Psychrobacter arcticus 273-4: one gene and its partner. The protein of the gene in region 2 binds, or shares a complex with, the protein of the main gene of each other region. Links are inferred from orthologs where the notes say so. Each region holds a gene or a part of one and is shown on either strand. Other genes may lie near its edges.

Evidence for each region.
Region 1: the proteins of prfA (region 2) and prmC are in contact, whole or in part, in a crystal structure (PDB 2B3T), measured with the Escherichia coli proteins. The link is inferred for Psychrobacter arcticus 273-4 from one-to-one orthologs.

Annotation. Positions count from the first base shown.
Region 1 is NC_007204.1:1,473,085-1,488,317, reverse strand. What follows is about bases 7,662-10,453. They hold prmC (peptide chain release factor N(5)-glutamine methyltransferase), read left to right. Parts: upstream 7,662-8,494; coding sequence 8,495-9,412; downstream 9,413-10,453. Other genes in these bases: PSYC_RS06400 (ABC1 kinase family protein), read left to right, coding at 10,304-10,453; PSYC_RS06405 (HesA/MoeB/ThiF family protein), read left to right, coding at 9,434-10,231; PSYC_RS06415 (AmpG family muropeptide MFS transporter), read left to right, coding at 7,662-8,447. In the rest of the region: PSYC_RS06435 (AEC family transporter), read left to right, coding at 235-1,194; PSYC_RS06430 (LLM class flavin-dependent oxidoreductase), read right to left, coding at 1,322-2,341; PSYC_RS06425 (membrane-bound PQQ-dependent dehydrogenase, glucose/quinate/shikimate family), read right to left, coding at 2,630-5,164; PSYC_RS06420 (LysR substrate-binding domain-containing protein), read right to left, coding at 5,369-6,298; more of PSYC_RS06415, read left to right, coding at 6,795-7,661; more of PSYC_RS06400, read left to right, coding at 10,454-11,659; PSYC_RS06395 (YbfB/YjiJ family MFS transporter), read left to right, coding at 11,909-13,195; PSYC_RS06390 (Lrp/AsnC family transcriptional regulator), read right to left, coding at 13,215-13,703; leuA (2-isopropylmalate synthase), read left to right, coding at 13,921-15,233. UniProt on the Escherichia coli protein: Methylates the class 1 translation termination release factors RF1/PrfA and RF2/PrfB on the glutamine residue of the universally conserved GGQ motif, i.e. on 'Gln-235' in RF1 and on 'Gln-252' in RF2.
Region 2 is NC_007204.1:1,236,272-1,251,669, reverse strand. Bases 1-2,957 are described here. They hold prfA (peptide chain release factor 1), read right to left. Parts: upstream 2,045-2,957; coding sequence 956-2,044; downstream 1-955. Other genes in these bases: PSYC_RS05490 (beta-ketoacyl-ACP synthase III), read right to left, coding at 2,429-2,957; lysS (lysine--tRNA ligase), read right to left, coding at 1-704. In the rest of the region: more of PSYC_RS05490, read right to left, coding at 2,958-3,574; PSYC_RS05485 (DMT family transporter), read left to right, coding at 4,149-4,913; PSYC_RS11930 (lyase family protein), read left to right, coding at 5,272-5,781; ATP-dependent RNA helicase HrpA, read right to left, coding at 6,019-10,290; PSYC_RS05470 (SLC13 family permease), read right to left, coding at 10,735-12,156; PSYC_RS11665 (hypothetical protein), read left to right, coding at 12,525-12,686; PSYC_RS05465 (YoaK family protein), read right to left, coding at 12,775-13,470; PSYC_RS05460 (enoyl-ACP reductase FabI), read right to left, coding at 13,582-14,388; GTP cyclohydrolase I FolE, read left to right, coding at 14,751-15,347. UniProt on the Escherichia coli protein: Peptide chain release factor 1 directs the termination of translation in response to the peptide chain termination codons UAG and UAA.

The DNA of each region.
Region 1 (15,233 bases), 230 kb from region 2 along the record:
TGGGTTTTTTTGCCAAAACATCATAGTCGTTAAAAGAAAGTGGCACACTGGCTTGTCTTGGTTGTTGTTTTTTATTTATACTGGCTCTACGAAATACAGCTCTACGAAATACAGCTCTACGAATTATCAACCCTATTGTTATTACCTACATCTGTTATTTCCTACATCGTTTTTACTAATTTACCACGCTATTGTCCATATTATGATGGGCTTGTCACCGAATTGAGCCTATTTATGATTGATGCCATTATTTTTGCTATGACCATCGTCTTGCCCAACCTTGCCTTAATGTGGTTGGGTTTTTTTATGAAAAGACGGGGTGAGGCGGATCAGGTGTTTGTCGATCAGGCCTCTAGTTTCGTTTTTAACTACTGTTTGCCATGTCTGCTATTTTTTAGTGTGGTCGATAGTGATGTTGATTATGCGAAGCAAGTGGTATTGATAGTCGCTGGTATTGTGGTGACCTTTATTTTGTTTATTGGCTCTGAGCTCTATGCCAAGCATTTTATCAGTGACCCTGCTAATCAAGGAGTTTTTGTACAAGGTATTTTTCGCAGCAATATGGCGATTATTGGACTTGCGACCGTTGCTAACGCTTATGGTACGAGCGGCTTGAGTATTGGCGCGGTATACATGGGCGTGGTCACGATACTGTTCAATATCCTAGCGGTGATTACGCTAAGCCGAGTATCTAAAAGTTCGGAAGATACTTGGCTCAGTCGTAGTACCATGATTATCAAAAAGCTATTCACAAATCCGCTTATCATTGCGCTCGTCGCAGCATTTACCTATAAAGCGTTGCCACTACCACCGCTTGCAGGTGTGATTCATATCACCGGTGGGTTATTGGCAGCAGTTGCTTTACCGCTTGCACTGATTTGTGCAGGTGCCAGTATTAATTTGAAGTCGATGTTGCATCCTTCTGGACTTTCTATGCAGGCAAGCATTGGACGCATTGTTATTGCACCATTGGTCGCTATAGCGGTTGGTTTTGCTTTTGGCTTAACGGGTGTACATATGGGCGTACTGTTTTTGATGGTTGCGTCGCCAACGGCAGCCGCAAGCTATGTGATGGCAAAAGCGATGGGTGGTAATGATATTTTAGCGGCCAATATTTTGGCATTTACCACGGTGGTTGGTATGTTTGGTATGGCGATTGGCGCCGCGATATTGCGCGCTATGGGGTTGATTTAAGAATATTATAAACGAATAAATGGGGTTCTTATAATGCAATGGTGAAATCAACAGACAGTTACTAAGAATTTATCAAACCCTGATCTAATAACCTCCCAATCTTAATAGAAGGGGAGGTTTTTCAATATTATGCAAGCGTTGCTGTTGGTTGTAAATCAAACAAATTAAGCTCAGAGACAAGCTCAAGCGAGCGCATACGTGCTGCTTGGTCATAAACGTTTGCTGTCACAATCAGCTCATCTGGCTGATAGGTAGCAAGAAACGTCGCAAGCTTTGGTTTGACGGTTTCAACAGAGCCGATAAAGGATACCGACAACGCACTATCCACCATCATTTTCTCAGCAGCGTTCCAGATACTATCCATATCATGAGTAGGCTTTGGCATTTGACCTGTTTCACCACGGCGTAAACGCACAAAACTCTGCTGGGCTGAAGTAAAGTGATACTGCGCCGTCGCATCATCATCAGCAAGCAATAAATTTGCCGCTAGCATGACATAAGGCTTATCTAAATAGGCCGATGGTCTAAATTGCTCACGATAAGCTGTAATGGCTTGTCCAAGCATTTGCGGTGCAAAGTGCGAGGCAAACACATATGGCAATCCTAAGTGCGCTGCTAAGGTCGCACCAAAAAGAGACGAACCTAATATCCAAATAGGAATGTTAGATTTTGCACCCGGAAATGCCTGTACTGGGCTATCATCTGTGCCATTCCCCAAAAAGTACATCAACTCTTGCACATCTTGTGGAAAGCGATCGGCATCTTGCATCTGACGACGTAATGCTTGAAAAGTTGCACCATCTGTACCGGGCGCACGACCCAACCCCAAATCTATGCGGTCGCCATATAATGCTTGCAAAGTACCAAACTGCTCTGCGATAACAAGCGGTGCATGATTGGGCAGCATGACGCCGCCTGCGCCAATACGTATACGCTTGGTCTGAGCACCAATATGCGACAGTAGTACCGACGTCGCTGCACTAGCGATACCGGGCATATTATGATGCTCTGCCATCCAGTAACGGTTTAAGCCAGATTTTTCAGCTTGCTGCGCGGTTTCAACCGTTTGGGCAATGCCTTCAGCAATAGTTTTACCCTCAGGAACAGGGGCTAAATCTAAGAAAGATAAGGGAATAGGGTTACTCATAAATCATCCAATAAAGTTATTAATTATTTTCTCTTGATATGCTCATTATTAATATCGATTTCAAGTCGCGTTACTGAGTAGTAATAATTCATAACAAATTAGCGTGAGCTGCTTTTAAGCACTCTAATGGATAAATAAACCGAGGTTGATTGTTGGTATTTCATAAAAAAAGCAGATGACATGGGTCGCCTGTTTTTTCGTTAAAAGTACCCCGTTTTAAAAAGCGCAACGCTTTTAAAACGAGGTAAGGTTAATAAAGCAAAAGCTAGGTATATAAACTGCTCTTATTCACTTAGCAAGCTTATAGGCCATGACATAATCACCAATGGTTGTACCCACTGAACCATGTCCACCAGCAACCAATACTACCATTTGCTCACCTTTAGAGTTCAAGTAAGTCATAGGCGTGGCTTGACCACCTGCTGGAATACGCACATTCCATAGTACATCACCATTTTTCAAATCATAAGCGCGGAAGTTGTTTTCGGTCGCCGCTGATAAGAGTGCGACGCCACCTTTAGTGATGATAGGTCCACCGATACCAGGGACACCTAACTCCAATTTTAATGGAATAGGAGATAAGTCTTGTACGGTACCATTTTTGCGTTGATAAGCAATCTCGCCTGTGGCCAAATCAGCACCTGCTATCGTGCCCCATGGTGGCTGCTGACAAGGTACGCCAAGCGGTGATAAAAACGGTCCCATTTCTACCGCATAATCTGCGCCTTCATTGGCATTCACACCTTGCTCACCTTTATTGGTTTCAACATCACCAAGTGTTTCTTTGGGAATGAGTTTTGAGGTAAAGGCAAGGTAAGTTGGCATACCAAACATCACGCCATTTTCAGGATCGACGGCGATTCCGCCCCAGTTAAAGGTACCAAAGTTACCAGGATAGACTATGCTGCCATTCGTTGATGGTGGTGTATAACGACCATCATAATTAAGCTGGTTAAATTCAATCCGGCACATCATCTGATCAATCAGGCTGGCACCCCACATGTCTTTTTCTTTCAACATTGGTGGCTCAAAACTCAAACCAGAATAAGGCTGAGTGGGTGCGGCGTGTTCACCTGCAATGAGATAGCCTTGCGGTGCATCACGTTCTTTGATTGGTACAATAGGCTCGCCTGTTGCGCGGTTCAAGACATAGACATCACCTTGTTTGGTCGGTACAACCAAAGCAGGTTGGACGCCATCAGCTGTATCTAAGTCAAGCAACGTTGGCTGAGCAGGTGTATCCATATCCCAAAGATCATGATGGACAAACTGCTGTACCCAGCGCGCTTCGCCTGTATTAATATCTAACGCGACAACAGAGGTTGCATATTTTTCTTCAGCAGCGTTTCGGTAGCTGCCCAGCTGATCTGGCGTGCGGTTACCCATAGGGAAGTAAACCAAACCAAGCTCTTCATCAGCACTAGCGATCGCCCATGAATTTGGCGAGCTGGTTTTGTACGTCTGAGTAGGATCATTGACATCAAAAGGCGCGGTGTTGTCAGGGTCGCCTGAATCCCAGTTCCACAATAGCTCACCAGTATTGACATCATAAGCACGGATAACACCAGAAGGTGAATTTACATCATAGTTGTCATTGACGGCCCCTGCCACAACAATCGTATTGCCTACCACTATCGGAGGCGACGTCGAATAGTAGTAGCCCGCCTGTGTAAATGGCATATTGTGCATCAAATCTAATGCGCCATCTTCACCAAAATCTTGACAGCGTTGCCCAGTATTTGGATCGAGTGCATATAGTTTGGCATCAGAAGTTGGGATAAATATCTTAGCATCGCATTGCTTAGATGCATTTTCAAAGGTATTACCAGCAATTTTTTGCACTATCATATCGCTGGTTGCAGCGGGTTGATTGCTGACAGCTGCATTGCTAATGGTACTGCTTGTCTCATTATTAGCCACTGGAGGAGTGCTATCCGTGCCAGACTGACCAGCATAGTAAGACACACCTCGACAGGTTTGGTGTTGGCGTTGTAGGTTTTTTTCTACTTTTGGATCAAACTTCCATAGTGTCTCACCAGAGTCAGCATCTAGTGCCATTACCCAGTTATGAGGCGTACATAAGTACAGCGCATTGCCGATTTTTAACGGCGTTGCCTGATAAGTGGTCTCGCCAACATCGTTAGGGCCTTTAACATCACCCGTTTGAATTTGCCAAGCCAGCTCTAAATCTTTGACATTATCAGTGGTGATTTGAGTCAAAGGAGAGTAGCGTTGGCCATAGTCAGTACGGCCATATGCGCTCCATTCGCCATCTGGTGTTTGTTCGCCAGTTGATAATGAATCGCCAAGATTTGTAGAGGTGTCTTTATCAGAGGCACTTAAATCAAGTTCACCTAACTTGTCCGTGGCGTTGTTTGCTAAGCTCCCAAAAGAAAGGAGTGCACCTACAACCACACTAGCGAGCAACCCCCAATAATAAAGAGGATTCTTTTTAACCGTGTTTGGAGTTATTGCACTATTAGCAGTGCTTGTCGCTACTTGAGCGCGCTGCCCGCGCATCTTATTAGATACCCACGGCAATAACATTAATAGACCAAAGATCAATGGGAAGCCAACACGAGGTGCCAGTGCCCACCAATAAAAGCCGGACTCCCAAAGAGCCCAAGCAATAGTCGCTACTATAAAAATAGCGTAGAGCCCGTAAGCACTCCAATGTTTTTTGAACAATAAAAATGCTGTCGCTAGCATGACAATGCCAGCAAAGAGATAGTATGGACTACCGCCTAAAGAGAGCAGATAAGCGCCACCGATAAGCAAGGGGGCGGCAAAAACTGCCATAATGATCGCTACGAATTTTTCCATGAGCGGTACCACCTGTTTACATAAGAGCAAATGAACATGCAGTGATCGACACCCAGTAATAATTAGATGTGTAGGCGTCCAGCAGTACATGCATTATAAAAAATAAATCAAACGTTGGATAACGTTTCAGACTCTATTCTATCACTTATGCATAATTTCGGTAAAGGTGGGGTAGGTTCAGATTAGCTGTTTGGTAGGGGTGTTTTAGTTGTTGAATTGTTTTTGACACAGCTCCATAAAGGCTCGACCATACTGACGAATTTCTGCGTCATCACGTACTGCCATCCAACTGGTAAAGCGCCCAAAATGGTCGACCGGAATGGCCGTTAGATTCTGATAATGGCTTGGCTCAAATGCCATTTCGGCAATAATGCCAATCCCCAAACCTAAGCCTACATAAGTACTAATCACATCGGCATCAAGAGCAGCCAGTACGATATCTGGCTCAAGACCGGCGTCACTAAAGGTTTTGTCAATGGCGCCGCGCCCCGTAAAGCCGCCGTGATAAGTCACAATTGGATAGCTAGCCAGGGTCGGTAAATCAATAGATTCCAGTCCTGCAAGTTCATGATCGCTTGGTACGATGACGCGATGCGTCCAGTCATAATAGCGGTAGCAGCGTAGATAGTTGTTATGTAGCAAGGACTCGGTGGCAATGCCAATATCGGCCTGCCCACGTATCACCATCTGTGCGATGGTTTCAGGATCTGCCTGTTGTAGGATGAGATTAACCTTAGGAAAGCGCTCTTTAAACTCTTTCACGACTTCTGGTAATACATAACGTGCCTGAGTATGAGTCGTGGCAATCGTCAATGTACCCACATTTGGATTGTTAAAGTCGAGGCTGAGATTTTCAATCGTACGAATTTCAGCAAAGATAGACTCAATATGCGGCATGAGCGCAGTGCCCATTGTCGTAAGTCCAGTTAATCGTTTGCCTTGGCGCACAAATACTTCAGTTTTGAGCTGATTCTCAAGCGCAGCAATATGCTTTGATAGACTTGATTGGCTGGTGTGCAGTACTGTGGCTGCCTGACTTAAGTTATAGCCGTTGATGACTGTATGCCACACTGTCTCTAACTGCTTAAGCTGAATTTGCAGATGCCGCTGATTGACCACTACGTCGATTGCCATAAGTTAATCCCATCATATAAAGAGTCAGTCGTCTTTATAAAAGTTAAAACGCCCAAAAAACATAACAAGGCTGTAGTGTAAAACAAAGCTATTATTCTTGTATATAATAAATAGGTATCTATTTATACATATATAGAATATAGATAAATCGTTCAGATAATAAGTCAAATAAAAATCTAATATGAATAAACCAAAAAAAGTAGAGGGTGGTTTATAGTTGAGAAAGGTTAAGATACATGAGATTACGAAGTTGGGATATGGGGTACAGTACCTATCTCCAATCAGGTGGTTATTGCAAAAATATCTAGTCAATTTGGGCGTTCTCAAGTACCATAATTTAATTTTGCAGCAAATGTCATTTTCTTTGTACAGAGCTAGGCGATTTTTTGTCCCTTTTTATCCTGATAGTCTCGATGGCATACTGCCAGTAGATAAGGTTTTTGGATAAAAGGTAGCGCACTGTCGTATTTTTTGTCTAAATTTTTGGTGAGTTGTTATGTCTGCTGTCCAACCTATTCCGCCCAATCCTCCCATTGCCAAGAAGTCATTTGGCGAATCTTTGCAGGCTTATCTTGATCGGCGTTCGATTATCATGCTGTTTCTAGGCTTTGTCGCCGGCATTCCTATTTTACTGATTTTCTCTAGCTTATCGTTATGGCTACGTGAGGCAGGGATTGATCGTAGCGTAGTGACGATGTTTAGCTGGGCTGCGCTTGGTTATGCCTTTAAGTTTATTTGGGCACCACTGATTGATGCGGTGCCATTGCCGATATTAACCAAGCTCTTAGGTCGGAGGCGTAGCTGGATATTGGTTTCACAGGTGATGATTATTGCGGCCATTTGTATTATGGCGAGTGTCAACCCAGCGAATGAAGGTAGCTTAGTTCTGATGGCAGTGGGTGCAGTACTGCTTGGCTTTTCATCAGCGACGCAAGATATCGTTATTGATGCGTATCGTATTGAGTTGGCACCGCCAAGTCTACAGGCGGTATTGTCTGCCATGTATGTGACCGGTTACCGCATCGGGATGATCGTCGCTGGTGCTGGGGCGTTATATTTAGCCGATTATTTTGGTTCTACCGAGAGCTTTTATAGCTATGAGGCTTGGCGCAATACTTACTGGATTATGGCAGCGGTCATGGGTATTGGGGTTATTACAACCTTAGTGATTCATGAGCCGATTAGACAACAAGTGGTCGTTGAGCGTAAAACGTCAGAATATACGCGTCTGGTATTGGTATTTGCTATATCAGTCATAGGTTTTGTATTGGTATTTGCTAATGCGGGCTTGGTCTTACCTGAGACAGAAAGTGTGTTCGCAGGCTTCTTAATCGAAGTGGTGCGTATGGTATCGAGCTTGGCAGCGGCTTTAGCTATCGGTTACGGCTTAGTAAAAGCCAACCTTGTAGAGCAAGAGTTTGCTAAGACCACATGGATTGAGCCTATTGCTGATTTTTTCCGCCGTTACGGTAAAAAGGCGTTATTATTATTAGCGCTGATTGGTCTTTACCGCATCTCCGATATTGTGGCAGGGGTTATCTCTAACGTCTTCTATCAAGACATGGCATTTACTAAAATTGACATTGCTAACGCCGTTAAACTGGTGGGCGTTGTTATGGCGATTGCCGGTGGCTTTTTAGGTGGCCTATTAGCACAAAAAATGCGTATCATGCGCGCAATGATGGTTGGAGCAGTCCTTGCTTGCGTGACCAACTTATTATTTATTCTGCTGACATACCATCCTGGGAGCTTGCCGTATATGTATTTGGCAGTAATCCTTGATAACCTTGCTGCTGGTCTTGCCAGTGCCGTATTTATTGCCTTTTTATCTGCCTTAACATCTATTCGCTTTACGGCCGTACAGTATTCGATATTTTCATCACTGATGACATTACTACCAAAAGTGGTGGGCGGTTACTCAGGCACTATCGTTGACAGCACCAGTTATCAGTTTTTCTTTATGTTCACCTTTTTGATTGGCATTCCTATTTTAGCGCTGATTTATTATGTTGATAAATATATCGTCATTGGTGACAACGATGATATTTACGATGATGGCAGTAATAGTGGCAGTAATAAAGGTGTCGAATTAACCAAAGCAAATTCTAATTTGGCCAACACTAATAAGCCACCGCGTGCGTCAGAATAGGGCGCAGGTTCTAAAAATAAAACAGATATAATTATTAAGAGTCAGTTATGACAGCGCAAAAAGCAGCAGACGTAACAGTATGGCAAATCAAACAGCAAGCGGAAAAAGCGGCTACAGATGCCGCTATTCCGCAGTTTTGGATAACTGATTGGCTGTTATATGTCATTGATAAACCCGCGCTATTTTTAATAACTGATGATAACTATCAGCTAAGTGATAGTGAGACTGAGCGATTTAATGCTGGTATGACTAAGATGCAGCAAGGTACACCATTGGCTTATTTAACGGGCACACAGGCGTTTTGGTCGCTTGATTTTACCGTTAATGAACATACCTTGATTCCCAGACCCGATACTGAAGTTTTGGTTGAAACAGTGTTAGATTGGATAAAAAGTCAACCATTTAGTACAACGCCAACGTTAAAGTCAATGCGATTGCTAGATTTGGGAACCGGTTCTGGTTGTATTGCCATTAGCCTGGCTCACGAGTTAAAGCTGGCTGATACGTTAAAACAAGTAAGCTGGCAAGTCGTTGCTGTTGATTTCTCGCTAGAGGCGCTAAAAATTGCGCAGCATAATGCTGTCAGTAATGCTGTTGAAGTGACGTTTGTCCATAGTAGCTGGTATGACGAATTGCCTACTCAAGATGAGCAGTTATTTGATGTGATTGTCTCTAACCCGCCTTACATTGATGAAGCGGATGAGCATTTAGCAGGTTTGTTAGCAGAGCCTATCAGTGCTTTGAGTGCCCCAAATCATGGCTTGGCTGATATTGAACATATTGTCTATTATGCACCACAATATCTAAAAGTAGGCGGGCTGCTAGCGATTGAGCATGGTTATGATCAAGGGCAGGCTGTGCGCCAATTATTTGCGGACAATCACTTCGATAATATACGAACGATTAAAGATTTTGGCGGAAACGATAGAATGACGCTTGGGCAGTTTAATAAACATTCGCTTTAATCTTAAGTAATGGTTATAAATATGAATGAGCTTGTAGAAACAGAGATGTTATTAGATGATGAGCTGCTGCGTTATGCAAGGCAGATATTGCTCGATGGCTGGGATATCGATGCGCAGCTACGTTTAAAATCATCACGTATCGTCATAATAGGCGCAGGGGGGCTTGGCTGTCCGGCTTCTGAAACCTTAGTGCGAGCAGGATTGGGGTACGTTCATCTGATTGATGACGATGAAATTGAAGCCAGTAACTTACAACGGCAAACACTATTTTTACCTGATGATATCGGTAAGCCTAAAGCGCTGACAGCGGCGCAAATGTTGATGCGTATCAATCCTTTGATAACGGCTCGCGGTACGGTGTCGCGTTTGAGCGAAGACAATGCTTATGAGTTACTTGATATGGCAACTGGCAAGCCTGACTTACTCTTAGACTGTACCGATAATTTTGCTACTCGTGATATTATCAATCGTATCAGTGTGCGTTATCAGATTCCATTATTATCGGCATCTGCTATTGCGATGCAAGGGCAATTGGCACTGTTTGAACCACAGCTAAGTACCGGCTGCTATCATTGTGTGTTTGGTTCAGTGGTACTTGATGCGGCGGCTGACGAGCGTACTTGTGCCAATTCGGGGGTGCTTGCCAGTACTACCGCTATTATGGGTAATCTACAAGCCAATGCCGCTCTGCAATATTTAGGTTTAACCAAAAATCCACTGAAGAATAAGCTGTTAATATGGGATGGTCGTCAGATGCAGCAGCGGCTGATGGGCTACCGAAAAGATACAGAGTGTCCTGTCTGCAATAGCCTTTCTTAATTTTATCGGTTGTCTTTTGAGCGTTATCATTACCCATCCTCACATATTCTTTATATAAGCACAGTTGTCTTTATGAAAATACATCGTCCGCATTTATTAAAGCATACCTTTAATGTCGTTAATCGTGTTCGTCAAACGGTGAGTATCGCTGGCCTGTCAGCGCTTAGAGTGGCAAAAGGCGAAAAACCTGATGCCATGCTACTAAAAGAAACATTTGAGCAATTGGGCACCACTTATATCAAAATAGGGCAGTTTATTGCCAGTACGCCGTCATTATTTCCCCGTGATTACGTGCAAGCGTTCCAGAGCTGTTTGGATCAAACCACACCGCTATCTTATGCTTATATTGAGCAAGTATTAAAAGAAGAGTTTGCGGTTAATGGTCTTACACTTGAAGAGACGTTTGCGTATATTGACTCACAGCCACTAGCGTCAGCCTCTATTGCCCAAGTCCATGCGGCGCGTTTGCATAATGGTGATGAAGTTGTGTTAAAAGTGCAGAAGCCTGATGTTGAGACCATCATGCAGACGGATTTAGGTGTATTGCATGGCGTGACTAAGTTGGTTGAGCTGTTGATGCCTTCGATGAGATTTGCCAGTATTGCGCCAATTATCGATGAGATTCGTCTGCGTATGCTTGCAGAGACAGACTTTATCGCTGAGGCGCAAAATATTCGCGATTTCCAGCAGTTTTTGGCGGTATCAGGCAATACACGCGTAGTAGCACCTAAGGTATATGAAGCGCACACTACCAAGCGTGTGTTGACCATGAGTCGCTTATACGGTGTCTCTATGGTAGATGAGTCTCTGATGCGTCAGTATTGTACTGATCCTGCGCAAGTAATGGCAGATACACTAAATACGTGGTTTGCAAGCCTTATGCTGTGTAATAGCTTCCATGCAGATTTGCATGCGGGTAATTTAATGCTATTAACCGATGGACGTATCGGATTTTTAGATTTTGGTATTGTCGGCAAATTAAAGGCTGAAAGCTGGCACGCTTGCATGGGCATGATGCAAGCGATGCAGGACAATGATTATTATGCGATGGCACGCCATATGATAGATATGGAGATGACCCATAGCAGCAATCAGGTTGATGTGGTGGCATTGGGTAATGATTTACAGCGTATGATGAAAACCATCATGGCAGAGGACAAAGCCTTTACCAGTGGTGTGCCTTTTAATACTAAAGAGCAGGCTGATGAGCTGAATACAATGATGTTAGAGATTGTTGAGGTCGGCAAGCGTCATGGTATTCATTTCCCGCGTGACTTTGCCTTATTAACCAAGCAGATGCTCTATTTTGACCGCTTTATGCGTACGCTTGCGCCTGATATGGATATGTTTAGTGATCAGCGCGTGCAGATGCTAGGAAAAGCTGAGATAAATGATCAAGAAAATCATCCAATACTCAATGTCCTATAGAATTAAATATAGTCGATTCCAAATAAAGTAGATACATCATGTTTTGACGCGGCACTGGTATAAATTTTTCTGGCGTGCTGTGCCTGCGCAGACAGAGGCTGCAAAAAATTCATTCCAGTCCCGCTGTATCGTTTTTATACTGGGCTTACTATACCAGACATAATGCTTTTTTAATCACTCGTTTATAATTACTTTTGACTGTTCTAACAAAAAGGATTTGTGTGCTTTTTGCCACAAAATGGCTCTGTCATGATGACTGCTCTCAAAAGCCGTGCTGCTATTATTATCACCAATGAAACGGCGATTGCGTTGATTGGTATGTATTGTCTGGCAGTGGTAATAGGGTTTGGGCGCTTCTTATTTACAGCCACTTTACCTGATATTATGCTGCAATTGTCGCTATCAACGACCATTGCAGGTTGGCTTGCTTCAATCAACTATATCGGCTATTTTATTGGCGCGCTTATCGCGATGTTTGTGCCGCAGCGTTTAACATGGCACATGCTAATCTTATGGACGATAGTCAGTGTCATTACTACCATGCTGTTGGTCGTGCCAAATATGTCATTAAATTTATGGTATGTTATTCGGCTGTTATCAGGTATCGCAAGTGGTGTGGCAATGATTTTAAGCTCATCTTTGGTGATTCAAAGCCTTAGTCATGAGCGCCGTTCGGTGCTATCGGCAGTACATTATGCGGGTATCGGTGTCGGTATCAGTGCCTCGGCCATACTGACGTGGTGGTTACTGACGCTTGGCTATCATTTCGATGTGATTTGGCTAGTCGCTGGAATGATTGGTTTGCCCGTTTTATGGCTGCTGTATGCCATACGCCCGTCTGCTATTAGTGCTTTGTCTGGCCCAACATCAGTAAGCTCAAAAACAGCGCAAAGCAATCAACACTCTTCACTATATCAAACCTATATTAATTTTAAGCACTCTTTATACGAGGCGCTGGCAGGTCATAGTAAGCCTATTGCCTTACTGTTGACCAGTTATGTGCTGGCAGGATTTGGTTATATCACGTCTGCGACTTTTTTGCCGGTGATGGTAGCTCAGCGCTTGACCACTCAAAATTCTGCTGGACTGTCTATTTGGTTGGTGGTAGGTATTTTTGCCATGCTCTCAAACCCGATTTGGGGCGCCCTTGCCAAGCGTATTGGTGAGGTTAAAACCTTAATGGGCTTGACATTATTGCAAGCGTTTGGCATGTATTTGCCTATAGGGATTGATGGCGCTATTGGCTTATATGGTAACGCCATGATTTTAGGATTGACCTTTGTCGGTATGGTCTCTATGACGCTGACACTTATTAAAAACATCAATCCCATTTATTCAAACCTACTCATGGGCCTGGCAACGTTGGCGTATGCGCTAGGGCAGTTCATAGGACCATTGGTGACGGTGGCGCTGGCTGGTAAAAATGATAATTTTAATGCAGGGTTATTGGCGGCGGCTATAGGACTGCTGATAGGACTGGTTTTGGTGTTCTTTTTCTGGCGTCAAACCACGCGGCTGCAACAAACAATCATTTAAGCGGATTACGTCACCATAATTACACCATACTTCGGCTAAATACTTCTCGCAGCTCAAAGCTGGTATGGACTTGTGCCACGCCTTCGATACGATTTAACCTATGTAATAAAAACTCCTCATAGTGTGCCATGTCACGTACGCGTACTTTAATTAAATAATCCTCCGTGCGACCAGTGACGATACTGCAGCTGATGACTTCATCAAAGCTTTTAACCTTCCGCTCAAACTGCTCAAAACGGTCAGCCGTGTGACGGTCCATACTGATAGCAATAAACACTGCCAAGGGATAGCCAAGTTTTTGGACATCGGTTTGGGTATGATAACCGGTGATAATACCCCTATCTTCTAAACGTTTAACACGGCGCGCGCAAGGGGTTGCCGACAGATTAACACGCTCAGCAAGCTCAGTAATACTCATACGAGCATCGGTCTGCAATAAGCGTAATAGTCGTTTATCAGTGTCATCAATATCTGCAGCTAATAGATAATTAGAATGAGTATGTTGCATAACGAGTGCTTTTATTAGTGAATTAAACCAATTATAGTGATTAATCTGGATTATTTCACTAATAATATGCAAATATACTTGTTATAAAGCCGATATTCACCTTGTAAACTTTGTTATTATAATGGCATAAGTTAGTATTATCTCGTATGATAAAGCAGGATTTTGGTATTGATTGCCTCACTATAAATATAAACCTAATGCCATCTAAGGATTGATTATGTCTGACCAAGCAACACGCCCTGTAGTGACTCCAGCTGCAAAGAGCACACCAAAAAAAGCCGCTTTCGATTTCCGTAAATATCGTCCTTTTGCGTTTGCGCCTTTGTTGCCAGATCGCACATGGCCGAGCAAAACGCTTGAGAAATCACCGATATGGGCAAGTGTGGATCTGCGTGATGGCAATCAGGCATTGATTGATCCGATGACTATCGAGCAAAAAATGCGTTTTTTTGAAACCTTAGTAGACGTGGGTTTTAAAGAGATTGAAATAGGTTTTCCCTCAGCGGCGCAAGTAGAGTTTGATTTTGCTCGTAAATTGATTGAAGAAAATCATGTGCCTGATGACGTGACTTTGCAAGTGTTAGTGCAGGCACGTGAACATTTGATTGCTCGTACTTTTGAGTCATTAAAAGGCGCAACGCGTGCCATTGTTCACATTTATAACTCAACGTGCCGCATCCAACGCGAAAAAGTATATGGCAAAGATAAAGATGAAATCAAAGAGATTGCTATTACTGGTGCTAAATTATTGGTGAAATATGCGGCAAAATATCCAGAAACAGAATGGATATTCCAGTATTCACCAGAGAGCTTTAGTCAAACTGAGACTGAATATGCAGTAGAAGTCTGTGATGCCGTTTGTGATGTTTGGCAGCCTGAAAATGGTCAAGAGGTAATATTAAACTTACCTGCGACTGTTGAAGCGTCAATGCCCAATGTATTCGCTGACCAAGTCGAGTATTTTTGTCGCAACCTTGCCAAGCGTGAGCATGTGACTATTAGCTTGCATACGCATAATGACCGTGGCTGCGCGGTTGCCGCTGCTGAGCTTGGTGTACTTGCTGGCGCAGATCGTATCGAGGGTACCTTACTTGGTAACGGCGAACGTACTGGCAATATGGATATTATGGTCATGGCGATGAACTTGTTTAGCCAAGGTATCGATCCAGAGCTTGATTTTAGTAACATGAGCGAGATTGTGCAAGTCGTTAGCGAATGTAATAACTTACCCTTACATCCACGTCATCCTTATGTGGGTGAGCTGGTGTTTACTGCCTTTAGTGGCTCACATCAAGACGCGATCAAAAAGTGCCTTGACTATAATGAGAAACATGTCGAGCAGACTGAAAACATCTGGGATGTAGCCTATTTGCCAATTGATCCGGCGCATATCGGTCGCAGTTATCAAGATGTGGTACGTATCAATAGTCAATCTGGCAAAGGTGGGGTTGCTTATATCTTGCAGCGCAATTATGGCTTTAACTTACCACGTTGGATGCAAATTGACTTTAGTGGTGTGGTACAAAAACA
Region 2 (15,398 bases):
GCATTATGATGAGTCACAAACGGACGCGCCACCGCACCACCTGGAATGGGATGCATCATAGGCGTTTCCACTTCCATAAAACGCTCATTCAACATAAATTTGCGAATACCGCTGATGACTTGGCTGCGTACCATAAAAGTATCACGGGTCGTCTCATTGGTCATCAAATCAAGATGACGGTTGCGATAGCGGGCTTCCACATCTGCTAAACCATGAAACTTATTTGGCATTGGGCGTAATGCTTTGGTCAATAATTGCATCTCTTCGATATGTACGTACAAATCACCTTTACCAGAGCGACCGATGTAACCTGATACGCCAACGATATCACCCAAATCTAGCGATTTGATGTCGGCTAACGTCTCTTCATCTAGCTCTTTGCGTGCCACATATAATTGGATACGACCTGTCATGTCTTGGATGACAATAAATGCACCACGGTTGAGCATGACGCGACCGGCGACATTCACCTGTGTTTTTTCGCCTTTAGCATCATTATCAGCAATTTCTTGTTTTGAGATACCCTCAAAAGCCGTCTGCAAGTCTTGCGCATAATCCGTACGTTTAAACGTATTCGGATACGGTTGTTTGCCTGAAGCAACGATATCCTCCAGCTTGGCTTGAAGCTGAGCAATCAGTTCGTTGGCGTCTTCTGGGATTTGCTCTTGGTTATTTTGCTGATTTTGATTGTTGGGCTTTGACATAACACTCTCAAAATTATTAGATAATTAAAGGAATAAACGAACATTAGAAATTTAAAATAAAGGCTTAAAATAAGAAGCCCAGATAAGGCAGCTGTCGTTGATGAAGACGTGACGCTACCAGCAGATAACCAAAACGCCATCAACATCGCAACAATAGTCAGCGCGATTTTGTTAAACGATCATACTAGCGAAGGTTTAGTTATCAGTTGCATTGTGTACGCCTCTTATTTTATAGGCTTATGAATCTCTTATTAAGCACCACCAACACTTGCCATCAAGTCCGCTTGGTGCTCACGTAACAACGCATCAAGGATTTCATCCAAGTCACCTTCCATAATCGAATCAAGCTTATATAAGGTCAGGTTAATACGATGATCAGTCATACGGCCTTGCGGGAAATTATAGGTGCGGATACGCTCTGAGCGATCACCGCTACCAACCAAGTCGCGACGTATCGTATCAGCTGCATCTACCTGTGCTTGAACTTTGACTTGCTGAATTTTAGAAATCAGCATTTTCATGGCTTGCGCACGGTTTTTATGCTGACTGCGTTCTTGTTGACACTCTACCACGGTACCGGTTGGAATGTGCGTCAAACGTACGGCTGAGTCAGTGGTATTCACGTGCTGACCACCGGCACCGCTTGAGCGGAACGTATCAAAACGAATGTCGGCTGGGTTCAAATTAACCGTGTCATCAATCTCAACTTCAGGCATAACAGCGACGGTACAGGCTGACGTATGCACGCGACCTTGGCTTTCAGTATCTGGGACACGCTGCACACGATGCACGCCAGACTCAAACTTTAGGCGACCATAGACGCTATTACCAGACACACGGGTAATGATTTCTTTGTAACCCCCATGTTCACCTTCATTGGCTGACAAAACCTCTAAGGTCCAGCCTTGAGCTTGCGCATACTTTTGATACATACGGAACAAATCACCAGAGAAAATTGCCGCTTCATCACCACCTGTCCCTGCACGAATCTCCAAAAATGCTGGTACTTTATCATTAGGGTCTTTTGGCAGCATCATGACATTAAGTGCTTCTTCCATCTCTACAATAGTATCGCGAGCACTGTCAATCTCTTCTTGCATCATCTCTTTCATGTCAGGATCTGAAGCTTCTTTTAGCATAGCTTCTGCATCAGCCTGATCCGTTTCTGCACCAACATAGTTCTGCCATAAAGTGGTGATATCCATCAAGTCACTATGCTCAACGGACAGCTCACGGAATTTATTGTTATCATTGATGACACTCGGGTCTGATAATAAGGCAGTGACCTCTTCATAACGGTCTACCATCTGGTCTAAACGCAGGCGTAAGGATTCTTTCATAAAAGGACTTTTAATTGAATAATTGAAATAAGACCGTGATTATAGCAAATTTTTGCGCTTAAATTAAAACCTCTCAGCAATCTTGTCAATATATGGATAAACTTTTCTGCTAGCTCCACAATATCGACGCTTTTTTCTAATATAGTTGAAATACTTTAAAGTCGCTACCGTATTGCTGGTGTAAATTTTTTGCAGCCTCTGTCTGCGTAGGCACAGCCAGCAAGAAAAATTTGCACCAGTAGTACCTGTTGTATCGATATTACTGTTCACCTACTATAATTTGAATACAGCATAAGCTTTGCTTAAAATTTGAGTAAAAAAAATAGCCAAGAATATTCTTGGCTATTTAGATAAGGATGAGAGATCAAGATTAAGATTTAAAAATTAGACCTTGCGGACGATTACCGACCCAATAGAGTAACCGGCACCAAACGAGCAAATAACACCCAAATCACCTGAGGCAAGGCCATCTTTATAGCGATGGAAGACAATCATTGGGCTGGCTGAGCTGGTATTGGCGAATTCAGCAATGACACTTGGCACAATAGCTTTGTCTGCTTCTTTACCGATGACCGTACGCAAGATTAAATCTAGCATATTGGCATTGGCTTGATGTAGCCACATCATTTTTACATCAGAGGTTGGGATATTATTCTCTTGTAGATGCTCAGTGATAACTTCTGACACTTTTGGACAGACTTCACGGAAGACCTTACGACCATTTTGCAAGAATAATTTATCGGTTACTGGCTCTTTAAGATCAGGATACATATCGGTCTGCGCTGCCAAAAACTCTGAGCGATCCATAAACCCGTATTCATTTTTGATGTTGGTCGAAAACTGAGTAAATAGCTTAGCATTCAGTATCTCGTAGCCTTTTGGCGTATCGAGTTCTTCGACGATACAAGCGGTTGCAACATCACCAAATATAAAGTGACTGTCACGGTTACGCCAGTTTAGGTGAGCTGAAGTAATTTCAACGTTGACCACAGCGACGCGCTTAGCAAGACCTGATGCGATAGAACCATGTGCTTGTGATAGACCAAAAGTCGCTGCACTACAAGCCACATTCATATCATAGGCAAAGCCGCCCACCATACCGATCGCATTTTGAATCTCGATAGAGACGGCTGGATAAGTACGCTGAAAGTTTGAGCAAGCAAGGATGATACCATCTAAGTCATTGGCCTCAAGTCCAGCATCAGCTAAGGCGTCATTTAACGCAGCCACACCCATTTCTGCCATGATAGACAGCTCTTCGCCCAAGTTACGATAAGCGATAACAGGTGCCATGATTTCAGGGTTTAAGATGCCGTCTTTTTCCATCACATAGCGTGATTGAATACCAGATACTTTTTCGATAAAAGCCGCTGATGAAGGCTGAAGTTCAGTAACGGTTCCTGCTTCAATGTCAGCCGCGTGCTTTGCATTATAATTTTCAACATACTGGTTAAAGGACTCTACTAGTTCTTCATTACTGATGCTAAAAGGAGGGATATACAGGCCTGTGCCTGTGATACAAGTCGTCATGATGCGCTTCCTTGTCTACTACTATAGGGCTTGAAATAAGCATAAGGTGAAGTAAAACAACAGTCATCTGATTTTGGGTGAATGACTGTAAACTTAAAATAAGTGCCTTTATTATGCCTGAATATTATTATATTTCTAATACTTTGTTACAAATAACTGGCTTCTTGCCAAGAATAAGTAAAGATTGGCTTCATTTTGCGGCAGCGGCGCTATAATCCGCCTTGCTTACTCACGTTATTTGTATAAATAATTGGTCTGCATTTTGATGGTCTAAATCTCTATTAAGAAATATCAAACTTATTCCCTATTTTGGAGTGTCAATGGTGGAAATGTTGAATGGGTTGGGGGGATTACCGGGTTACCACGGTATTTAAAGCTGTTCTATTTTATGAAAAATCTCACTTACTGATTGTAGGAATTATTTTTGAAAGTCACGCTTTATACTCTGATTGCGTTCATAGCATTTGCAGCAAACTCTCTATTTTGTAGGATGGCTTTAGCAGAGGGTGACATAGATGCTTGGAGATTTACTATCATCCGCCTATCAAGCGCGGCTGTTTGCTTGGGTATTATCATGGCATCTCAGGCGTACTACTTACGACATCGAGCATCAAAGATTGGTCAACCCTTTGATAACAGACTATTAAGCGAAAAAGGTAGTTGGCTGAGCAGCATAAGCTTAGTGATTTATGCGCTGTGCTTCTCAGTTGCTTATGTCGAGCTTGAGACTGGCACTGGGGCGCTGATTTTATTTTCAGCGGTTCAGCTCACCATGATTGGTTGGGGTATTTATAAAAAGGAGACATTGAGTCATTTGCAATGGATTGCCTTTGTTGTCGCTATCGCAGGGTTTGTCTATTTGATGCTACCGTCGGCGGCGATGCCTTCATTACTCGCTGCCATGCTAATGGCAATCAGCGGTGTAGCATGGGGTATCTATAGCATACGTGGCAAAATCTGTCTCTCACCGCTGCGAGCCACAGGCTTTAATTTCATCAGAAGTCTGGTAGCGATACCGATATTATTATTCACTGGTTTTATATATCAAAACATTATGGATGTGCAACTCATTCATTTAGACAGTATCACCATGGAGGGGATATGGTTGGCGTGTGCATCAGGGGCAGTTACCTCTGGTATAGGCTACAGCATCTGGTATATGGCAATGCCTTTATTAAAAAATACGCAGGCGGCCGTTATACAGCTTTGTGTACCTGTGCTTGCAGCATTACTGGGCGTAGTGATTTTGTCCGAACCAATGACTTTAACTTTTATAGTAGTAAGTGCTGTCATTTTGAGCTCAGTATTGGTCTTTATTTTAAATAAACAGCCATATTAATCACAATATAAGGCGCTTATGCTGAAATGTTGTCTATAATGCTCATTTGATGCGACATCGCAATAGTGATAACAGGGTTTTTATAAATATCACAGGTGATGGACGTTTTTATCAGGGCCTTTATTGAATGACAACCACTACTCGCCAAGAATATGACTTACTCGGTCATCGCGATGTTCCGTCTGACGCTTACTACGGCATCTAAACCTTACGTGCCTCTGAAAATTTCACCGTCAGCGGTGTACGCTTACATCAGTTCTCTACCTTTATCCGTGCCTTTGCTACTGTTAAAAAAGCCGCTGTCATTGCCAATCGTGCTTTAGAGATATTGGGCTATGAAAAAGGGCGATATCAGCATGTGCATCCAAATAACCATGTCAACCTTTCACAGTCGACCAATGACACCAATCCAACAGCGTTAAATGTCGCATTAGACGACTACTGTACACGTCTGTTAGATAAGATGGCAATGCTGCATCAAAGCCTAGTCAATAAGAGCATCGAATTTGCCGACCAATTAAAAACGGGTCGCACCCATCTACAAGATACGGTACCGATGACAGCAGGTCAAAAGTTTAATGCTTTCGCAACAATGGTCAAAAAAGAGATGGCGCGTATTGAGTCAACTCGTGCACTCTTTCACGAGATTAATATGGGCGGTACGGCTATCGGTACTGGCTTAAATGCGCCTGCTGGTTATTCAGAGCTGTGTGCTGAGACCTTACAAGCGCTAACTGGACTTAGTGTGGCTGCGATACCGCCGCCCGCCATCAGCGCCGCTGAACAAATATCCATAGCTAGTAGCACACGCTGGGCATACCAACGCTTGATGATCAGTACTCATAAATACAGAGAAGTCCATTATTGATAAAAGCATCGACAAAAAGCCAATGCGTCACGGCGACTTCTTCGATAAGTATTACTTCTGGAAAGGCTTGTAAGGTATGAGCTTAGCAGCCAGTGTCATGATAATGTCTAAGATATCCATATAAGCGGTTGAATAATCTTTTTGATAATACAGGCAATAGTGTCATGCTTTTAGCAAATGGTAACTAAAAGCATGACCATAAAAGTTTGCGAACGGTTATTGAAGTGCTTACCTTTGCTAGCTCATTTTATCCCATATCTTACTAAGACGCTTGGGTGATACCGCCATACGGGTTTTCATCGGCTGAGCAAACAGTTGAATGCGATACTCCTCGACCATCCAGCGGTAATCGCTGATGGCTTTATCATTAGCACGTCCTGCCAGTCGCTCCATATGCAAATCGAGTGCATAGACACCATCTAGGTCAGCTTCGATATTGTGCTCAAGGCGGTCGATACGAATCTCTAGCGCCTCCAGATAGCGTGGATACTGTTGCCAGTGGCTGTAATCCATGCGATAAACAAAATCAGCCAAATGTAAATCTCCTAACTGATCCTCAATATCTTCGATAGACTCACCAAATATCTCTCGATCAAGCATCAGCAGGCTTTGGCGGATACGCTGCCAGCGGGTATAGACGTTTTTGAGCGTTTTTATGATCGTTTGACCGATCAGCAAGAAGTTACTTAGCACCACATCGAGCGTTTGGCTGTATTCTTCAGGAGTAAATGGCAACTCCTCGCTGAGCCCAACCGCAATATCATCCGCACTTTCAGGTATGTCTGCCGTATGATCAAACAATACATAATGCTCTTCAAGCGCTGCATCTAGAGTCGCATCAATGATGATGGTTTTCAGCTTTTCCATATCACCAAGGGGCGCAAATGCCAGTTTGAATATGTTATCGACTTGACTAGTCAGCTGTTTTTTCTTTGACCCAAGTTTGCTTTTGATTAAGGTTAAGACCCCAATACGGTGCGCCTGCAATGCTGCGTTGACATCGGTATATTGATGGATAGATACTGCTTCACCTGCCTCGTCAGTGACCAAAGCGGCGAACTGTTTCATGACCACGCCTGCGCTATGATGGTTTTTACTAAAGGCGAAGTGTTCAGGAAATTCTGTATGCGCGCCTTGCTGCTCATTCACCGCTTGGCGAGTCTGAGAGGCATGGCGAATCTGCAATGTTTGTAGATCGCGACCTTTTTCAATGATACGGTTCTTATCATCAACCACGCAGATTTGCGGCTGCAAATAACGATCAATACTAGACGGATTAAAATGCTCTGGGGTGACCGACATAATGCCACGGCGGTTAAGTGCTTGGCAAAGCTGTTTTAATAATCCCTGTCCACCCGCAGGCTGCAACTCATCAAACAAACTATCGGCAGTATCAGGAATAGGTACAATCTGACGACGAATGTCTTTTGGTAATGATTTCAATAATTGCAGGACCAGCTCAAAACGCCAGCCCGGTACGCCCCATAATAGCTCAATCGCGTCAAGCTGCGGTAGCGCGACAAGCGGCACACGGATGGTCACCCCATCGTCATCGCTTGCTGGATCAAAGATATAGCGTAATGGCAGTTTTAAATCGCCAAGCTTCCATATTTCTGGAAAATCGCCTGTAGTCGGTGCTTGGCTATTAAGCACGTCCTCATCGGTAAAGAACAGGTATTGAGTATCGGTTCTTTCAACCTCAACACGCCAGTCTTCAAACGTTTTACGGCTTGCAATATGCTCAGGAATTTTTTTATCATAAAACTGATACAAGGATTCTTCATCGACCAATAAATCACGGCGGCGTAATTTATCCTCAATGCGTTCAATGTCAGCAATTTTATCCATATTGTGCTGTAAGAATGGTGCTTGTCTACCTAAATTTCCAGTAACCAGACCATCTCGAATAAATATCTCGCGCGACTCACTTAAATTGACTTGCTCATAGTTGGTCAGCTGCTTACTGATAATAATAAGACCGAATAGACTAATCTGAGCATAAGCTTTGACGCGACCGGTTTTTTTCGACCAATGCGGCTCGAAGTAGTGATATTTTAATAAGTTACCGGCAGCCGAGATAATCCATTCTGGCTCAATCTTGGCAACAGTGCGCATAAATACTTGTGAGGTTTCGACCATCTCAAACGCCATGACCCACGGCGGTATTTGCTTAAATACCGTACTGGCTGGGAATATTTTGGCTTTTTGCTGACGAGCTGCTAAATATTCGCCACGATTTTCAGTTTTATGGGCGATAATGGACAATAAGCCTGTCAATAAAGCTCTATGCAAATTGGCATATTTAACCGCTTTTAACGCTTCATCATCGACGCCCGTTGGATCACTATTGGCTAATTCAGCATTTTCAGTATTAGATTTGGGATTAATAGCATCATCATTCAGTTTAAGCTCGGTAACCATTTGCACCAGCTGGCGATGGGTCTGCTGCCACTCACGTACCCGCGGAAAGCTAAGATAGTTTTTCTTAGTAAACTGTTTTCGCTGATTGCCAGACAACTTATTACCGTCCTCGTCTTTTTCAAACAGCGCTTTCCATAAACTTAAATAAAATAAGAAGTCGGAGTCATCTTGGCGGAATTCTGCATGCTTTTGATCGGCTTGAGTGCGCTTATTCGCCGGACGCTCGCGTGGGTCTTGCACCGCAAGCGCGGCAACCACAATCAGCATTTCACGGATACAGTCAAAGTCGGAGCCAGCGACTAGCATACGCGCCAGCCTTGGATCGATTGGCATACGTGCCATCTGTTGCCCGATACGAGTCAATTTTAAATGATCGAGACCTTGTCGTTTTGACTTATTGCTTACATTGCTAACCGCTTGCTCATCTTTTTCGACAATCGCGCCAAGCTCATTTAGCAGTTTATGCCCATCGGTAACTAAACGACTATCAGGCGGCTCAATAAATTCAAAGTCATCAACGCTACCTAGGCGCAGATTTGCCATCTGCAAAATAACTGAGGCTAAATTGGTGCGTAAAATCTCAGGTTCTGTAAATTCTAGACGACCAGTAAAATCTTCATCACTATATAAGCGAATACAAACGCCCGGCGCAACACGACCACAACGACCTTTACGCTGATTAGCGGCTGCTTGCGATATTGCCTCAATCGGCAGGCGCTGTACACGTGAGCGATACGAATAGCGTGAAATACGCGCAAAACCCAAATCAATCACATAACGAATACCGGGTACGGTCAATGCCGTTTCGGCGACGTTGGTGGCAATAACAATGCGCCGACCGCGACCTGAAGGCTGAAAGATACGCTGCTGTTCTTCATAAGTCTGACGTGCAAACAATGGCAGTACTTCGGTATGCTTAGGTCCATGACGCTCAAGCACCTCTTGTAGCTCACGTATCTCAGCTTCAGTCGCCGCAAATATCAAAATATCTGCTTGGTCAGCATGACCTTTATTTTGTGCATCGCTAAAGCATTCCTCTACAGCAGCAACGACCGCACGCGGCAGGTTCTCTTCAAAATCGTCATAGCTGTCATCATCCGAGCTGGTTACCGGCTCATCTGTCAAGGGACGATAACGCACTTCGACAGGGAAGCTTCGTCCTTCAACATTGAAGATAGGCGCCGGTATGTTACGCTTCAGCTTATTGTCATAGCGGCTAAAGTATTCACTAAAGCGTTTGGTATCAAGCGTTGCAGAAGTAATAATAACTTTTAAATCAGGGCGCTTGGGCAGCAATTTTTTAAGATAACCCATAATAAAGTCGATGTTTAAGCTACGCTCATGTGCTTCATCGATAATAATAGTATCGTATTTACTCAAAAAACGATCATGACCCAATTCAGCCAACAAGATACCATCAGTCATGAGCTTAACGACTGATTGTGCCGTGCCCTGCTCATTAAAGCGAATCTTAAAGCTGACAGTATTCCCCAATTGCTCACCCAACTCTTCCGCAATTCGGTTAGCGACACTTCGAGCTGCCAATCTTCGTGGCTGTGTATGTCCTATCTGCCCACGTATACCACGCCCTGCTAGCATTGCTAATTTAGGCAGTTGGGTCGTTTTACCTGAGCCTGTCTCGCCAGCGACAATAATCACTTGATTATCTATAATGGCCTGGATTAAATCATCAGCACGTTGACTAACGGGTAAATCTAGATTCAGTTTCTCTGCCAATTTGTTTGGCATACTATCTATACGCGCTTGCACCGCTTGTTGTGAGCGGGTTTTTAACTGTTCATATTGAGCGCGTTTTTTATCCAAATCATTGCTATTTTTAGCGTCGTGTTTGTCATCTGTATTGGTATTTTGATTAGCAGCCGGCTTTTTAGACGATTTCGCACGTGCCAGCTCACGCTCAAGGCGACTGAGATGATACTCATCTTTTGCAAGCACAGGTAACCTCTCAAAAGAAACAGCGTTTTGAGGTTTTGTATTCTCTTGCTGTTTAGTGTTTACATTAACGTTCAAATTTTCAGCTTGTACATGTTGGTTGCTTTCTTGATTATCTCTTAGAATATCAGGCATATTTACTTAGGCTATTTATTGTTTGGAAGTGGTTAGATTATGGGGATAATTGAGCGGCGATTCAAGTGACTCGTATATGGTCTAGACTGGCGTTACTACTGATAAATCGTTTACGTTATATATATCGTCTATATCTATAGTTGAAATACTTTAAAGTCGCTACCGTATTGCTGGTGCAAATTTTTCTTGCTTGCTGTGCCTACGCAGACAGAGGCTGCAAAAAATTTACACCAGCAATACCTGTTGTATCGATATTACTTTTCACCGACTATACCTCTTAGATAAACCTAGTCAGCTAATAGTCATTTCAATCTGCTTTGAGTCGCTAGTAGACTAATGATAGCAAGCATACAGACACTATTGTTACTCTTAAATGAAAAACCCAATGTTCAAGAGTCACTTAAACATTGGGTTTTTTCGGTTATAACTCTCTTGACTAATAAGTTATAGCAAGAAAAAATATGCCCACAAACCTAGTACAAATGTAGCAATAACATTAAGTATAAGACCAACACGTATCATCTCTGTCTGCTTAATAAGACCTGTACCAAAGACAATAGCGTTTGGTGGAGTGGCAACCGGTAGCATAAACGCACAAGAAGCACCGATACCGATAATCATTACTAATATTGCAGGTGGCAGACCCATTTGCTCAGCAATGGCAGCAAATACAGGGACTAACAAGGCTGCAGAAGCAGTATTAGAAGCAAATTCTGTCAAGAATATAATGAATGCCGAGACTGCAAGTACCACTACGATAAGCGGTGCAGAGGACAGTCCATTAGCAACTGCTTGACCAAGAACCAAAGATGCTCCTGAAACTTTTAAAACCGTTGATAGCGCAATACCACCACCGAACAACATGAGTACGCCCCAGTCGGTGTTATCAGAAACTTGCTTCCATGACACCAAACCTAAGCTGACCACCGCTGATGCCGCTAACAGCGCCACAATAGAATCAACATCATCAATATTAAGTGCTTCACCAATTTGTTTCGAGAGTATCCAGCTCAGCGCTGTTACGATAAAGACAATAATCGTTAGCACACGTGGCTTATTCCATGCAATAGGCTCATCTTCGTTAAGCGTTACTTGACGATTAAGGTTAGGCTTAAGGAACCAATACATTGCACCGAGCAGTAATGGCAACAGCACTAACATCATTGGAATACCAAACTTCATCCAATCGACAAACGCGATATCAAGCGCTTTGGCAGCAATAGCATTGGGTGGCGAACCAACAATCGTACCCAAACCACCAAGGCTGGCAGAATAAGCAATACCTAATAGAACGAATACAAAAGTACCACGGTCTTTTTCGCGGTCAACCTGCGTTAGAATACCAAGCGCCAGTGGTAGCATCATCGCTGCAGTAGCCGTGTTCGATATCCACATCGATAAAAATGCGGTTACCCCAAATATTAAGAATACCGCATTTCTAAGATTGCCACCTGACATTGATAGAATCTTGAGCGCAATCTTTCTGTCTAATTGCTGCATATGCAGCGCTGCCGCTAGCGCAAAACCACCAAAGAATAAATAAATTATTGGGTTGGCAAAGCTTTGTAAGCCGATTTTAGCATCGAAATCCGGTAAACCGATCAGCGCTCCTATGACAACCACCAATATCGCTGTAATCGTCACATGTATCGCTTCGGTTAACCATAACACGCCGATAAAGAACAACATGGCGAGGCCTTTATTGGCACTAATATCGTACGGCAATACATTATATATAAACAGACTGATAACCGCCGCCATGGCGACAACCATCAATCCTTTACCTGTACCTTTCGGAAAGGTATCCGTAAATAAATACTCGTTGCCATCGTTAGGAAGATGGCTATCTAGTTTTTTCTCTGACATATAAATGCCCTTATTGTGCCCAAAGACAGTGTTAAAAATTATAAATATAAATACGTATTTCAGCAGTTAATGACAGCTTTATAATTGTGGCTACCAAAATACGGTGCCATCATAACAGAAATATTATCAATATAGACATTATGAATAACCCTATCAAAAGTATGGTCTTCGTCTCATTTATCTAAAACTAATTGGCTATATAAATATACTTTTAAATCTAAGATCTATTTTAAAGAACCATGAGTCGGGATGATACAAAGTTACATACCATCACTAAATATGCTCATATTTTACCTGTACAACTCATAAGCTGTATCACATACTTAGTTGGTGAATAACACGTTAATAAAAACAAATAGGAGCCCCTCATGGCAGATGACAATAAAACTGACTCAACGACTAAAATGGCACCAAAAGATATCAACCAAGATGGATTGGCCAAAAAAGATCAGCAGCGCACCGACGATTCTGCGTTAGATATGATGCAAGGGTTGCATGAACACGAAGACCATAAAGAAGACGATAAGTAATCTATGTCGATTTGATTGAATAAAAACAATAGCGTCTGATTGTTAGATAGCACTTTTAAACATAAGATTTAAAAATGAAAAGCGCTCATCAAACTGATGGGCGTTTTTTTCTTGGCTGTCTTTTTTCTGGTAGATTGTCTGACACATAGTTGTATACGAACGCTGCGCTCAAAACAATAGTAATGGGCAAAAACAAAGCGCCATAGCCCACTCTGGCATATAAAAAAGCGCCTACGGCACTACCAGCGCAAAAGCAGTACCAAATAATTGCCTGAAACCCTAATGTCGGTTTACTGATGCGCCGACCAGCGAGCCAATTACCGATGGCAGCGCCCATATCTGAAGTTAGCCCTGTTAAATGCGTGGTACGAATAACTGCCCCGCTATATGTCGCAACCATCGCGTTTTGTAAGCCGCATGCCATAGCGGCGGCAAGCTGTCCTAAATAATCATGCTGCTGGTATAACCAATAGCTCAGCAATAACAATGCCGCTTCCATATAAAGCGCACTGCCATAACGCCGACCAAGCTTCAATGACGTCTGACCGATGACAAAGCCACTCAAAATTGCCCCTGCCAAAAAAGACAATAACAGCGCGCCGATATACAAAATACTGCGAGCATCCAAATACGCAATCGCTGCTGCAAATAGGCTGACGTTACCCGTGACATGAGAGACCGATAAATTGGTAAATCCCATCAAGGCTGCCGTATTAACGCAGCCTGCACTAAATGCCAGTACTGCTCCGCCCCAAAATATCCATCTTGGCAATCTGGTTATCATATTCGCCGCCTAATGGCTCATCAGCAAAAAGCCCATAGTATAACCAAAAAAGACAGCCGATTGGCTGCCTTCCTTATTTCTCAATATGAATGATTGAGAATCACCTTTTAACTATTTCGTCTCATCAAGCATCATTAGCTGCTCGCTGATGGCAACGGTATTAAAACCGGCGTCAACGAACATAATCTCACCGGTGATGCCTGATGCCCATGGCGATAATAAAAATAGCGCGGCATTACCAACTTCAGCTTGAGTGATATTGCGCTGAAGTGGCGCAATCTTTTCACTGATATCGAGCATTTTACGGAATGACTTGATACCACTTGCTGCAAGTGTACGAATAGGACCTGCCGAAATCGCATTGACACGAATGCCCTCACCGCCCATAGAGGTTGCAAGATAGCGAACACTGGCTTCAAGACTCGCCTTTGCCATACCCATAACATTATAATTTGGCAATACTGAAATACTACCCTCATAAGTCAACGTCAGCATCGAGCCGTGACGCATGGCTAATAACTCGCGCGAGGCTTTTGCCAATGCCACAAAGCTATAGCTTGAGATATCATGCGCAATATGACTGCCCTCACGGGTTGTCGCATTGACAAAATCACCATCAAGCTGATCCATTGGTGCAAATCCAATCGCATGTACCACACCATTAATGCCATCGCCCCAATGCGCAGTTACTTGCTCAAAACAAGCAGCAATAGACTCATCTGATGCCACGTCACACTCAAGGACTAAGTCAGCCTCAAACGCTTCTGCTGCCATATCCACACGTTTTTTGATTTTGTCATTAGGATAAGTCAGGATTAACGACGCACCTTCGCGATGTAGTGCTTCAGCAATTGCCCAGGCGATAGAAAGCTTGCTGGCGATGCCGGTGACGACAAAACGCTGTCCTTGTAGTAGCATAATATTTCCTTTTAAGTCAATTTAGGTGATTTAAATGATAGATTATTTTTAATAGTTGGCTAACAAATAGCGAGTGAAAGTACAAATTGAAAGATGACTTATTATACACGAATTGATTTAAGTAAACAGTCGTAAACCGTATTTGCTTACACTGTATTAATGCCTGATCCCGCTTAATAATACCATCTAATATTGATAAAACGGTTAACTACTAGCCACAGCAGTATGAAGTTAAGTAGATTTCAAGTATAATCACAGCCCTTCCAGCTTGCACAATTTTTATAAAAATCCTTTACAACCGTTGTTTGTAACCAAGGATTTAGCGTTAAGCTACACCCACATTTTGGATGGCTGCCAAACTTATGAGCAATACCGCAACAATAGCATCAGATTATCAAGAAAGCATCGAATCCTATCGTCAGCTCATCGCCTCAACGGGTGAGGACTTGCATCGTCCAGGACTTGAAGACACCCCAACACGTGCCGCCAAAGCGTTTGCGCATTTGACCAAAGGATATCATCAAAGCTTAGATGAAGTGGTCAATGGCGCTGTATTTCCATCGACCAATCGCGAGTTGGTTTTAGTACAAAATATTGAATTTTATTCATTATGTGAGCATCATATGTTGCCTTTTCATGGTGTTGCGCACATTGGTTACTTACCAAACGGTCAAGTATTAGGACTGTCTAAATTTGCTCGTATCGTCGATATGTTCGCTCGTCGTTTGCAAATTCAAGAGAATTTGAGTGAGCAAGTGGCACAAACTATTATGGATGTGACTGGCTGTCGCGGTGTAGCTGTGGTAATGGATGCGGCCCATATGTGTATGATGATGCGCGGTGTTAATAAGCAGCACTCCACTACGCGTAGTACGGCTATGCTAGGTGAGTATGTACATGATAACCAAGCACGCAATGAGTTTTTAGATGCTGTACCAAAGCGTAGACCTGCTTTCTAATATACTAAAAACATTAAATTAAAAACGTTAAATTAAAAACGTTAAATTAAA